One region of the Cytobacillus sp. FSL R5-0377 genome, then DNA from elsewhere that is predicted to be linked to it. Evidence: riboswitches for the same ligand, from Rfam matches in the RefSeq annotation. Region 1 holds a riboswitch; the other holds the start of a gene.

Region 1 (4,427 bases):
TGAAATATGTATTGTCAAGTTCAAACGTATAATATCATAGATTTCCAATAATCTGTTACAAAATTCAAAAACAAAAATAACCCCGCACCTTGAATGCGGGATTTTCGGATGCTATACTCCCCGCTTATTCCCCCATACATAGGTATGCAGCTGCGGAAGCACTTTAACATCTTTCAGCTCATTGTCCTGAATCGTTTTTTCGATAAGCCAATCATATTTATCAAGCAGTCTTTGCAGTAAATTCCGGTCGTCTGCTGTTACGGTGTCATCATTTCCCACCTGCAGATAAAACGGAACTCCTGGATAGCGCTGATAAACATTTTTGGCATATTCATAATCCTCATCATTAAAAACAACAATCTTAAGTGAAAACTGCTGTTCTTCCCTTCTGCTGCCCTGCAGTTTGTTCACGATCAGATCGAGCACATCGAAGTCCGTATTCATGCCTGAACTTGGCGGCTTTGGGGAGAGTGTGAGTTCATCAATATCATAAAACCAATCCTGCCAGCGGCTTCCCTGTGTTTCCAGGCAGAGCTTAATTTGTTCAGCTTTAAGAAGAGAAATGAACTTACCCAAATTTTTAAGAAGAGCGGGATTGCCGCCTGAAATGGTTACGAATGAAAACCCGTCTCCTCCCAGTTCTTTAAGCTCTTTCCAAATTTCATCCGGGTCCATTTGACGGATGCTGTCTTTCGCACTTCCATCCCAGGTAAAAGAGGAATCACACCAGCTGCAGGAATAATCACAGCCTGCAGTGCGGACAAACATAGTCTTTTGGCCGATGACCATGCCTTCACCCTGAATGGTCGGACCAAATATTTCCAGTACTGGTATCTTACTCAACCTCCATCCACTCCCTTCTGGCTTCCGCATAGCTTGTAGGAGTTTCAAAAAGGCGCACAAATTCTACTCTGGCCCCGTCATATTGCTCTTTTCTGTTTTGCAGGCTTTCCGCCATTTTTTCATAAATCCACACAACCATATTCTCGGCTGTCGTATTCATAGGTGGCAGCGTTTCATTCAGGTACTTGTGATCGAGAAAAATCTCAATCTCTTTTTTCCAGATTTCTTTTATATCCCCGAAATCGATCATTAACCCTCTGTTATCCACAAACCCGCTTAAGCCGAAAATCACCTTATAGGTGTGTCCATGCAGGTTTTTGCACTTACCTTCATAGCAATGCAGATGATGGGCTGAATCAAACGTGAATTCCTTGCTGACCATTACACGCTTGTGATGGTATTTCAACTGATCCGGTTTAATGTCTTCATTAATCTTCTGGAGTTTATCAACAATCCTAAATCCATACATGGCTTAAAGCCCCCCCTTTTCGCTGAGGTATTCTTCAAGGCCCTTTTGTCTTAAATGGCAGGCAGGACACTCACCGCAGCCATCGGCAGGAATGCCGTTATAGCATGTCAGTGTGCTGTTGCGCACATAATCAAGAGCATCCAAGTCATCTGCCAATTTCCATGTCTCCGCTTTATTGAGCCACATTAAAGGTGTATGAATCACAAACTGCCCATCCATCGAGAGATTCAGTGTGACATTCAGTGATTTGATAAAAATATCTCTGCAATCAGGGTAGCCGCTGAAATCTGTCTCACACACCCCGGTAACAATATGCTTGGCATCGATCTGACTGGCAAGCACACCGGCAAAGGACATGAATAAAAGGTTTCTTCCAGGCACAAATGTCGATGGAAGCCCGCCTTCCTCTCCATCCTTTACTTCTATGTCATCACGGGTCAGAGCGTTTGGTGCAAGCTGATTCAATAAGGACATATCAAGGATATGATGCCTGATTCCCAAATCTTCTGCTATTTGGCGGGCACAATCAATTTCAAGCTTGTGCCGCTGATTATAATTAAAAGTAACTGCTTCCACCTCGGCAAAACGTTCTTTTGCCCAGAATAAGCAGGTAGTACTATCTTGTCCGCCGCTGAATACAACGAGTGCTTTATCATTTTTCATATTAAAATTCTCCTTTAAATAGAAAAACAGGACCACTAAGAAAGCAGACCTGTTTTCCTTAGTTTTTTAAAGAGGGTAGCTAGAACCTCTACCGTTTACACGGATTTTCTATTGAACTATCAGTTTATATTATCATCTTTTTCAAGGTTTTAGAAGGTATTACTTGTGTTCAAACAAAAAGTTTTATTATTCAAAATCGTGGAAAAGTAATAATGCATCGCCATTTCATAAGGAGGGATTGAAGCATGATCAGATTTACATCGTCATCACGCTATTCCTTTGGCATTGCGAAAAAAGGGACATTTGCAAGAAGGACTTCAGGGATCCATATTCAGGACAGGTCCACTCTTATGCGTTTGGGATTGCTGCAATAATCGGAACCTGTAAAAAAAGGTGCAGCTATTGCCTGCACCTTTTTTTCGTATTAATTTTCTGAATCGGCCTCCAGCAGGTCCCAGGCTGTAATAAAGCCTTTTGGTTTTTCAGTCGGCTTTCCAGTATCAGTAACAATGATTCCCTCAAGCTTTTCATTTTTATTTCTGGATTCCTCAAACATATCCTCTAAATCAAATATTGAAGTATTCGTGCCGGCAAATGCGATTTGATGCTTGGATTTTTTGTTGAAGAGCTCTTTGATTTTCACTTTTTTCAGCTGGATCGTCTCTTCAGTAAAATGCTCTGCCATCCATTTGACAATATCTGCTGAGGTTAGCAGCCAGGAATATTCCTCTTCCCTTGAGTAGATGGGAAACTGCGAATGAGAGAATTTATTGATTATGGCCAGTACATCTGAAAGCTTTCCATCTTCATAAAAATAAAATACAGGTGTCGCAGCTATGGAAATCGCCGTTTTGGGCTTTTCAAAATGGCCGGCAATCCGTTCGATTTTTTCCACCGTTTCCAGGTGAGGTTCCGCAATATAATAATCCAGATCAATTTTTTCATGGACAATAGCATTCCTCAGCTTGGCAAACTGATGTAAATCATCCTCATATAATCGAATCAGCGAATGGTTTTTCTGTATTTCTATCAGTTTATAAAATTTATCTGTTCTGGCTTGTTTAGCAGATTGTTTCAAGGCTTTGTGAATTCGGTTAAAGGCAGCCTCAAATCTTTCAGATAAGTTCATTTCCGGTTCTGCTCCCATGGTGATCTCTCCCTAATTCATAATATCCTTCTTTATTCCCATATTAGCGGACGATATAAACTTTGAAGAATCTGGGTCAATTTCCGGCAGAATAATTTGCACACATAGAATTTTCAGTCTATTATATGATATTATATTCTTTAGCTGAAGAAGTTGCATAAATATATAAATCTACTAATAATCCTTTTCCTTCTAACCTTATTAAACCTAGACTTTCCTTATTTTAGGAAGAAATAAAGTGTGTATTTTGTCTCTTTGGAAATGGATATTTATTATTACTGAATAATTTTTTTGAATCTTCAGCTCACTATATTTGAAGCGAAAGCCGGTGAAAATATGGAATACACTGTACATCCTTTAGGAGATAATGCAGTTCTTATTGAACTTGGGAATGAAATCAGTGAGGATGCACATCAAAAAGTGCAGACACTGACATCCTTTCTCGAGAAACATCCTCCAGATTGGATGATAGAATACATCCCCGCTTATACCACAGTCACCATTTTTTACAATCCATATGAGATATATCAGCTTTCCGGCGGCCAGCTTCCATTTGATTTCATATGTTCTCTCATAAAACCGCTAATGGAAGAACTGGGAGAAAAAAAGCCAATGGAAGCAAGGATTGTCGAAATCCCGGTTTGCTATGAAGGAGAATTCGGGCCGGATCTTGACTATGTTGCCGAACATAACGGCCTTACCCCTGATGAAGTAATAAACATTCACTCTTCAGGCAGTTACCTGGTCTATATGATTGGCTTTGCGCCAGGCTTCCCTTTTATCGGCGGGATGTCAGAGCAAATTGCCGCACCCCGACGGGATACCCCCCGTTTGAAAATACCTGAGCGAACAGTGGGAATTGCCGGGATGCAGACTGGGATCTACCCCATTGAGACGCCAGGAGGCTGGCAGCTGATCGGGCGTACTCCTGTAAAACTGTTTCGTCCAATGGATGAATCCCCCACCCTTTTAAAAGCTGGAGATAAAATTAAATTCAGGCCAATCAGTCTGGAAGAATACCATCATTGGGAGGAGACGGAGCAATGATTAAAGTGCTAAAGCCTGGACTCCTTTCAAGCATTCAGGATCTTGGGAGAACCGGCTATCAGAAGTTTGGCATCATAGCCAGCGGGGCCATGGATCCTTTTTCACATCGAATGGCCAATCTGCTGGCCGGCAACGAAGAAAATGAGCCTACAATGGAAATAACGATGATGGGTCCTGTCCTGGCATTTGAGGAAGATACATTAATTTCAATCTGCGGCGGAGACCTTTCCCCTTCGATCAATGGCCAGCCTATTCGGA
Region 2 (4,427 bases), 1.4 Mb from region 1:
TTTCATGGACTTCAGGACAAACTCTTTCTGTTTTTCATCCCTAGGGATAAAGCCGCCGACTTTTCCTGTAATATATCCTAATGCGGCTTTTGAAAGAAGCTTCCACTTTGGCATGGTTTTATGTCCCATTCCTCTATAAGCTTCCCGGGAAGGGTCGCCAAGGAATGGAAAAGGAAACGGACCGAATTGCTCAAGGAATTGTTTAATAAATGTTCCTTTCGAAGGAGCAATGACAATGACTTGAAAACCTCTTTCTTCTACTTCATTTATGCGCTCGCGCAACTGCGCAAGATATTCCCGGCAGACCGGTCAGCCAAGATGGCGGATGAAAACAGCCATTGTGTATTGTCCATTAATGGCCTGTTCAAGCGTCATATTTTTATCAGAATTTGGGCTTTCTAAAATATAGTTCATTCATATCCCGCCTTTCGGGTTTGCTTCTGATCATACTTAATTCTTTTAAAGGAATAAAGAATTCCGGCTTGAGTATAAAAAAAAACAGGAGTTTTCACTCCTGTTTAGTCCCGGCTCCCCAATATTCCAAAAATGCGAAGGATATTAATGAACAGGTTAATAAAATCGAGATATAGATTAAGGGCCATCAAAGGCACTTCTTCCGGAGACACTCCGTAATGCTTCATGCGGTTGAAGTCGAATAGCACATATCCGCTGAATAAAAGCACTCCGATGAAGGAAAAAGCCAGCATAGCATTAGAGCTTAACGGCCAGATGAGGCTGAAAATTCCAATCGCAATAAGAGCAAGCAATGCCGCCATCAGCATGCCGCCGAGGAAAGATAAGTCCCGCTTCGTAGTCGAAGCATACACGGCTAAACCTGTAAATACAACCGTTGTCGTTGCAAGGGCGGTTAAAACAGGATTTGGTCCAATAGCAGCCAGGTAATGGGCAACAATCGGATAAGTCGTCATTCCTGAAATAAATGTAAATACATAAAGGAATGTATACCCGATAGCTTTTTTGCGGCGGAGCAGGAAAGCAAAAAGCAGCATGCCGAGTTCAAGAATCATGAGCGGCAAAAACAAGGCTGGCGGAATAAAAACCCCCGCCATCGTTCCGGCGAAAGCAATCCCCAATGATAAGGCAAACGCCCTTAAAACAGAAGGCAAATAACTGTTATTAGCGGTGTGCTGTACATACATTTTTCATTTCTCCTCTAACATCATTTGTATATGTATATACGATAAAGTTATTCTTTAAGTTTCATTTTTTATTTATTTTTTAAGAGATCTCTTATTTCAGTTAAAAGCTCAACATTGGGATCCACTACGGGTTCTGGTGCTGCTTCTTCTTTCTTTTTGAAACGATTGTTGATAATCCTGATAAAGACGAAAATGGAGAAGGCCACTATGAAGAAGTCCACTATATTCTGTATAAATAAACCATATTTCACCTGTGCTCCACCGACTTTCACCATCAAATCCGTAAAGTCAACTCCGCCCATAAGCAACCCAACAAGAGGCATGATGATATCATCTACAAGGGAAGATACAATCTTTCCGAAGGCAGCTCCGATTACAACCCCAACCGCCAAATCCAGGACATTTCCCTTTAGGGCGAATTTTTTAAACTCATTCCACATAACCAATCACCTTTCTTTGAAAATTACCGTTATTATACTATGAAGAATAGGTGATAAGGAAGCACCTATTGACAGAAACAGGCTTTTTCTCTATAGTAACTATGACAATTATATTTCTATTATTCCCGTGGTATCGGGAGAGGTTCATAGCATCACCCTCTATAAAAAACTATGGCTTTGATTATAATAATCAACCATATCCAAGAGAGGATATGGTTTTATTTTTCAAGCTGTACTTTTCGGACCTTTCTTTTGGATCAGCGGGATCATATAAAGGGAGGCTATTTTTATGTCAGGAAGAAAAGATGAGGAATTAACAGATATTACATTATTGGGAAATCAGGGGACTAACTACCTTTTTGAATACTCGCCTGAAATTCTGGAGGCTTTTGATAATAAACATCCAAACCGCGACTATTTTGTAAAGTTTAATTGTCCCGAGTTTACGAGCCTATGCCCGAAAACGGGCCAGCCGGATTTTGCGACTATTTATATCAGCTACATTCCAGATCAAAAAATGGTAGAGAGCAAGTCATTAAAGCTGTATCTTTTCAGCTTCCGAAATCATGGCGATTTCCATGAGGACTGCATGAACATCATTATGAATGATCTGATTGAGCTGATGGACCCGCGCTACATTGAAGTCTGGGGCAAGTTCACGCCTCGTGGCGGGATTTCCATTGACCCGTACACGAACTACGGCAAGCCCGGAACAAAATATGAGAAAATGGCAGATTACCGCTTGATGAACCATGATCTTTATCCGGAGACGATTGATAATCGCTAATAGAAGACCTTGCTTAAAGGGCAATTTTAAAATATGATCAAAAAGGCAGAGCAATCTGCCTTTTTTGCTGCAGAATAAGCTGTGTTTGTGGAATATCAAGTAAAGAATTCCTTCAATGAATGCCATACTATAAAAAAGCTCTGAAGGGAGACAAAATGAAGAAAAGCATACATAAAAAAGATCCTCGTTTTAAAGTAGCAGAGAAAGAAGCGTGGATTGGCATTGGTCTCGTACTCTTTAATTTCATATGGTGGTATGGGTTTGCCTATGGACTGGGGTCAGCACCTGCCGATGAGTATACATTCATCATGGGGCTGCCGGCATGGTTTTTCTGGAGCTGTGTTGCCGGTTTTATTGTCATGGTGATACTGGTATCCGCGGCTGTGAAATTCCTCTTTAAAGAAGTTCCGTTCGAAGAAAATGGGGAAGGGAGAGATTCCGAATGAACTGGCAGGTTATTGCACCTCTTCTCTTCTTTTTAATCATTATTTTTCTGGTGGGTTTATGGTCCAGCAGAAAGATGGATGCCGGCAGCTCGTTTCTGCAGGATTATTTTCTGGGAGGAAGGCAGCTGGGCGGTTTTATATTGGCTATGACCATGATTGCAACCTACGGAAGTGCCAGCAGCTTCATTGGGGGCCCTGGTGTTGCATACACGCAGGGGCTTGGCTGGGTGCTGCTCGCCATGTCACAGGTTGTTACTGGTTATTTCGTCCTTATGGTCTTGGGAAAAAAGTTTGCGATTACAGCAAGAAAGTATAATGCTGTAACACTCATCGATTTTTTGAAAGAAAGATATAACAGCAAATGGGTTGTGTGGCTATCTTCTCTCAGCATCATTATTTTTCTGTTTTCAGCTATGGCAGCCCAATGGGTTGGCGGAGCAAGATTGATTGAGTCACTGACAGGATTAAGCTATTTATCTGCTTTATTCATTTTTGCGGCATCTGTTATGGTTTACGTGGTGATCGGCGGCTTCCGTGCTGTTGCTGTAACGGATGCCGTCCAGGGCGGGATTATGTTCTTGGGCACCCTGGTCCTTCTGGTTGCTGTCATTGTGGCAGGTGGAGGAATCCAGAATATTATCAGCGATCTGTCTTCAGAGAATCCGAATTTGATTACCCCATTTGGGTTTGATGGCGGATTGACTCCTTTATATGTTTCATCCTTCTGGATTCTGGTGGGAGTGGGGGTTATTGGTCTTCCTCAGGTGGCTGTAAGGGCCATGTCCTATAAAAATGCCAGAGCGATGCATAGGGCAATTATTATTGGAACAATCGTGGTTGGCTTTATCATGCTTGGCATGCATTTGATTGGTGTATTTGCCAGGCCGATTCTTCCCGGAATTGAAGTGGGGGATAAAGTTATGCCGCTGATTGCCATGGAGGTCCTTCCGCCGTGGCTTGCGGGAATTGTACTGGCTGCACCGATGGCTGCGATTATGTCTACCGTGGATTCCCTGCTCCTTCTGGTCAGCTCGGCGATTGTTAAAGATGTGTATATAAATTATATTAAACCTGATGCTGAAGAAAGCACGATTAAGAAAATGAGTTTTGCAGTCACAGCCCTGCTGGGGATTCTGGTGTGCATCATGGCGCTCAGTCCGCCCGATTTGCTTATCTGGCTGAATCTCTTTTCTTTCGGAGGGTTGGAAGCAGCATTCATATGGCCAGTTGTGCTGGGCCTTTATTGGGCGAAAGGGAATAAATATGGGGCAGTGGCCTCCATGATAACCGGCACAGTTTCCTATATTTTATTCCATACTTTTTATCCCAATGCTTTAGGCATGAATACAGTCGTAATGCCTATTGCTTTATCACTGGCATCTTATATAGCCGTAAGCCTATTTACCGAAAAATCAGCACCTGCAGCTGCAGAAATTTAAGCAAGAGGCCCCGGAATGGTATTCCGGGGCTCTTCTATTAAACCTGCAAAAAGCCTTTAGGCAGGGCTCTGGCTGGTTTATTAAAACGTTTGATTGAAGCAGGAGAGGAGTCATATATAAAGGATACGGGAGGAAACCTGTGCTTTTGTAAAAAA

The links. Region 1 has a riboswitch for preQ1 ahead of queC (7-cyano-7-deazaguanine synthase QueC). Riboswitches for the same ligand answer to the same signal wherever they lie in the genome.
Region 2: linked by a shared signal. The riboswitch ahead of queF (preQ(1) synthase) and the one ahead of queC (7-cyano-7-deazaguanine synthase QueC) in region 1 are both predicted to bind preQ1.

The regions. Positions count from the first base shown of each region.
Region 1 is NZ_JBBORA010000001.1:141,937-146,363, reverse strand. It holds gene queE (7-carboxy-7-deazaguanine synthase QueE) at 112-843, opposite strand; gene queD (6-carboxytetrahydropterin synthase QueD) at 836-1,312, opposite strand; gene queC (7-cyano-7-deazaguanine synthase QueC) at 1,316-1,975, opposite strand; PreQ1 riboswitch class I at 2,028-2,070, opposite strand; gene NSQ49_RS00725 (hypothetical protein) at 2,221-2,349, shown strand; gene NSQ49_RS00720 (hypothetical protein) at 2,400-3,122, opposite strand; gene pxpB (5-oxoprolinase subunit PxpB) at 3,459-4,169, shown strand; gene NSQ49_RS00710 (5-oxoprolinase subunit C family protein) at 4,166-4,427, shown strand, end outside.
Region 2 is NZ_JBBORA010000001.1:1,549,827-1,554,253, reverse strand. It holds partial or broken gene NSQ49_RS07850 (AhpC/TSA family protein) at 1-297, opposite strand, end outside; gene NSQ49_RS07845 (Bax inhibitor-1/YccA family protein) at 519-1,160, opposite strand; gene mscL (large conductance mechanosensitive channel protein MscL) at 1,229-1,600, opposite strand; PreQ1 riboswitch class I at 1,734-1,779, shown strand; gene queF (preQ(1) synthase) at 1,890-2,387, shown strand; gene NSQ49_RS07830 (YhdT family protein) at 2,543-2,833, shown strand; gene panF (sodium/pantothenate symporter) at 2,830-4,272, shown strand.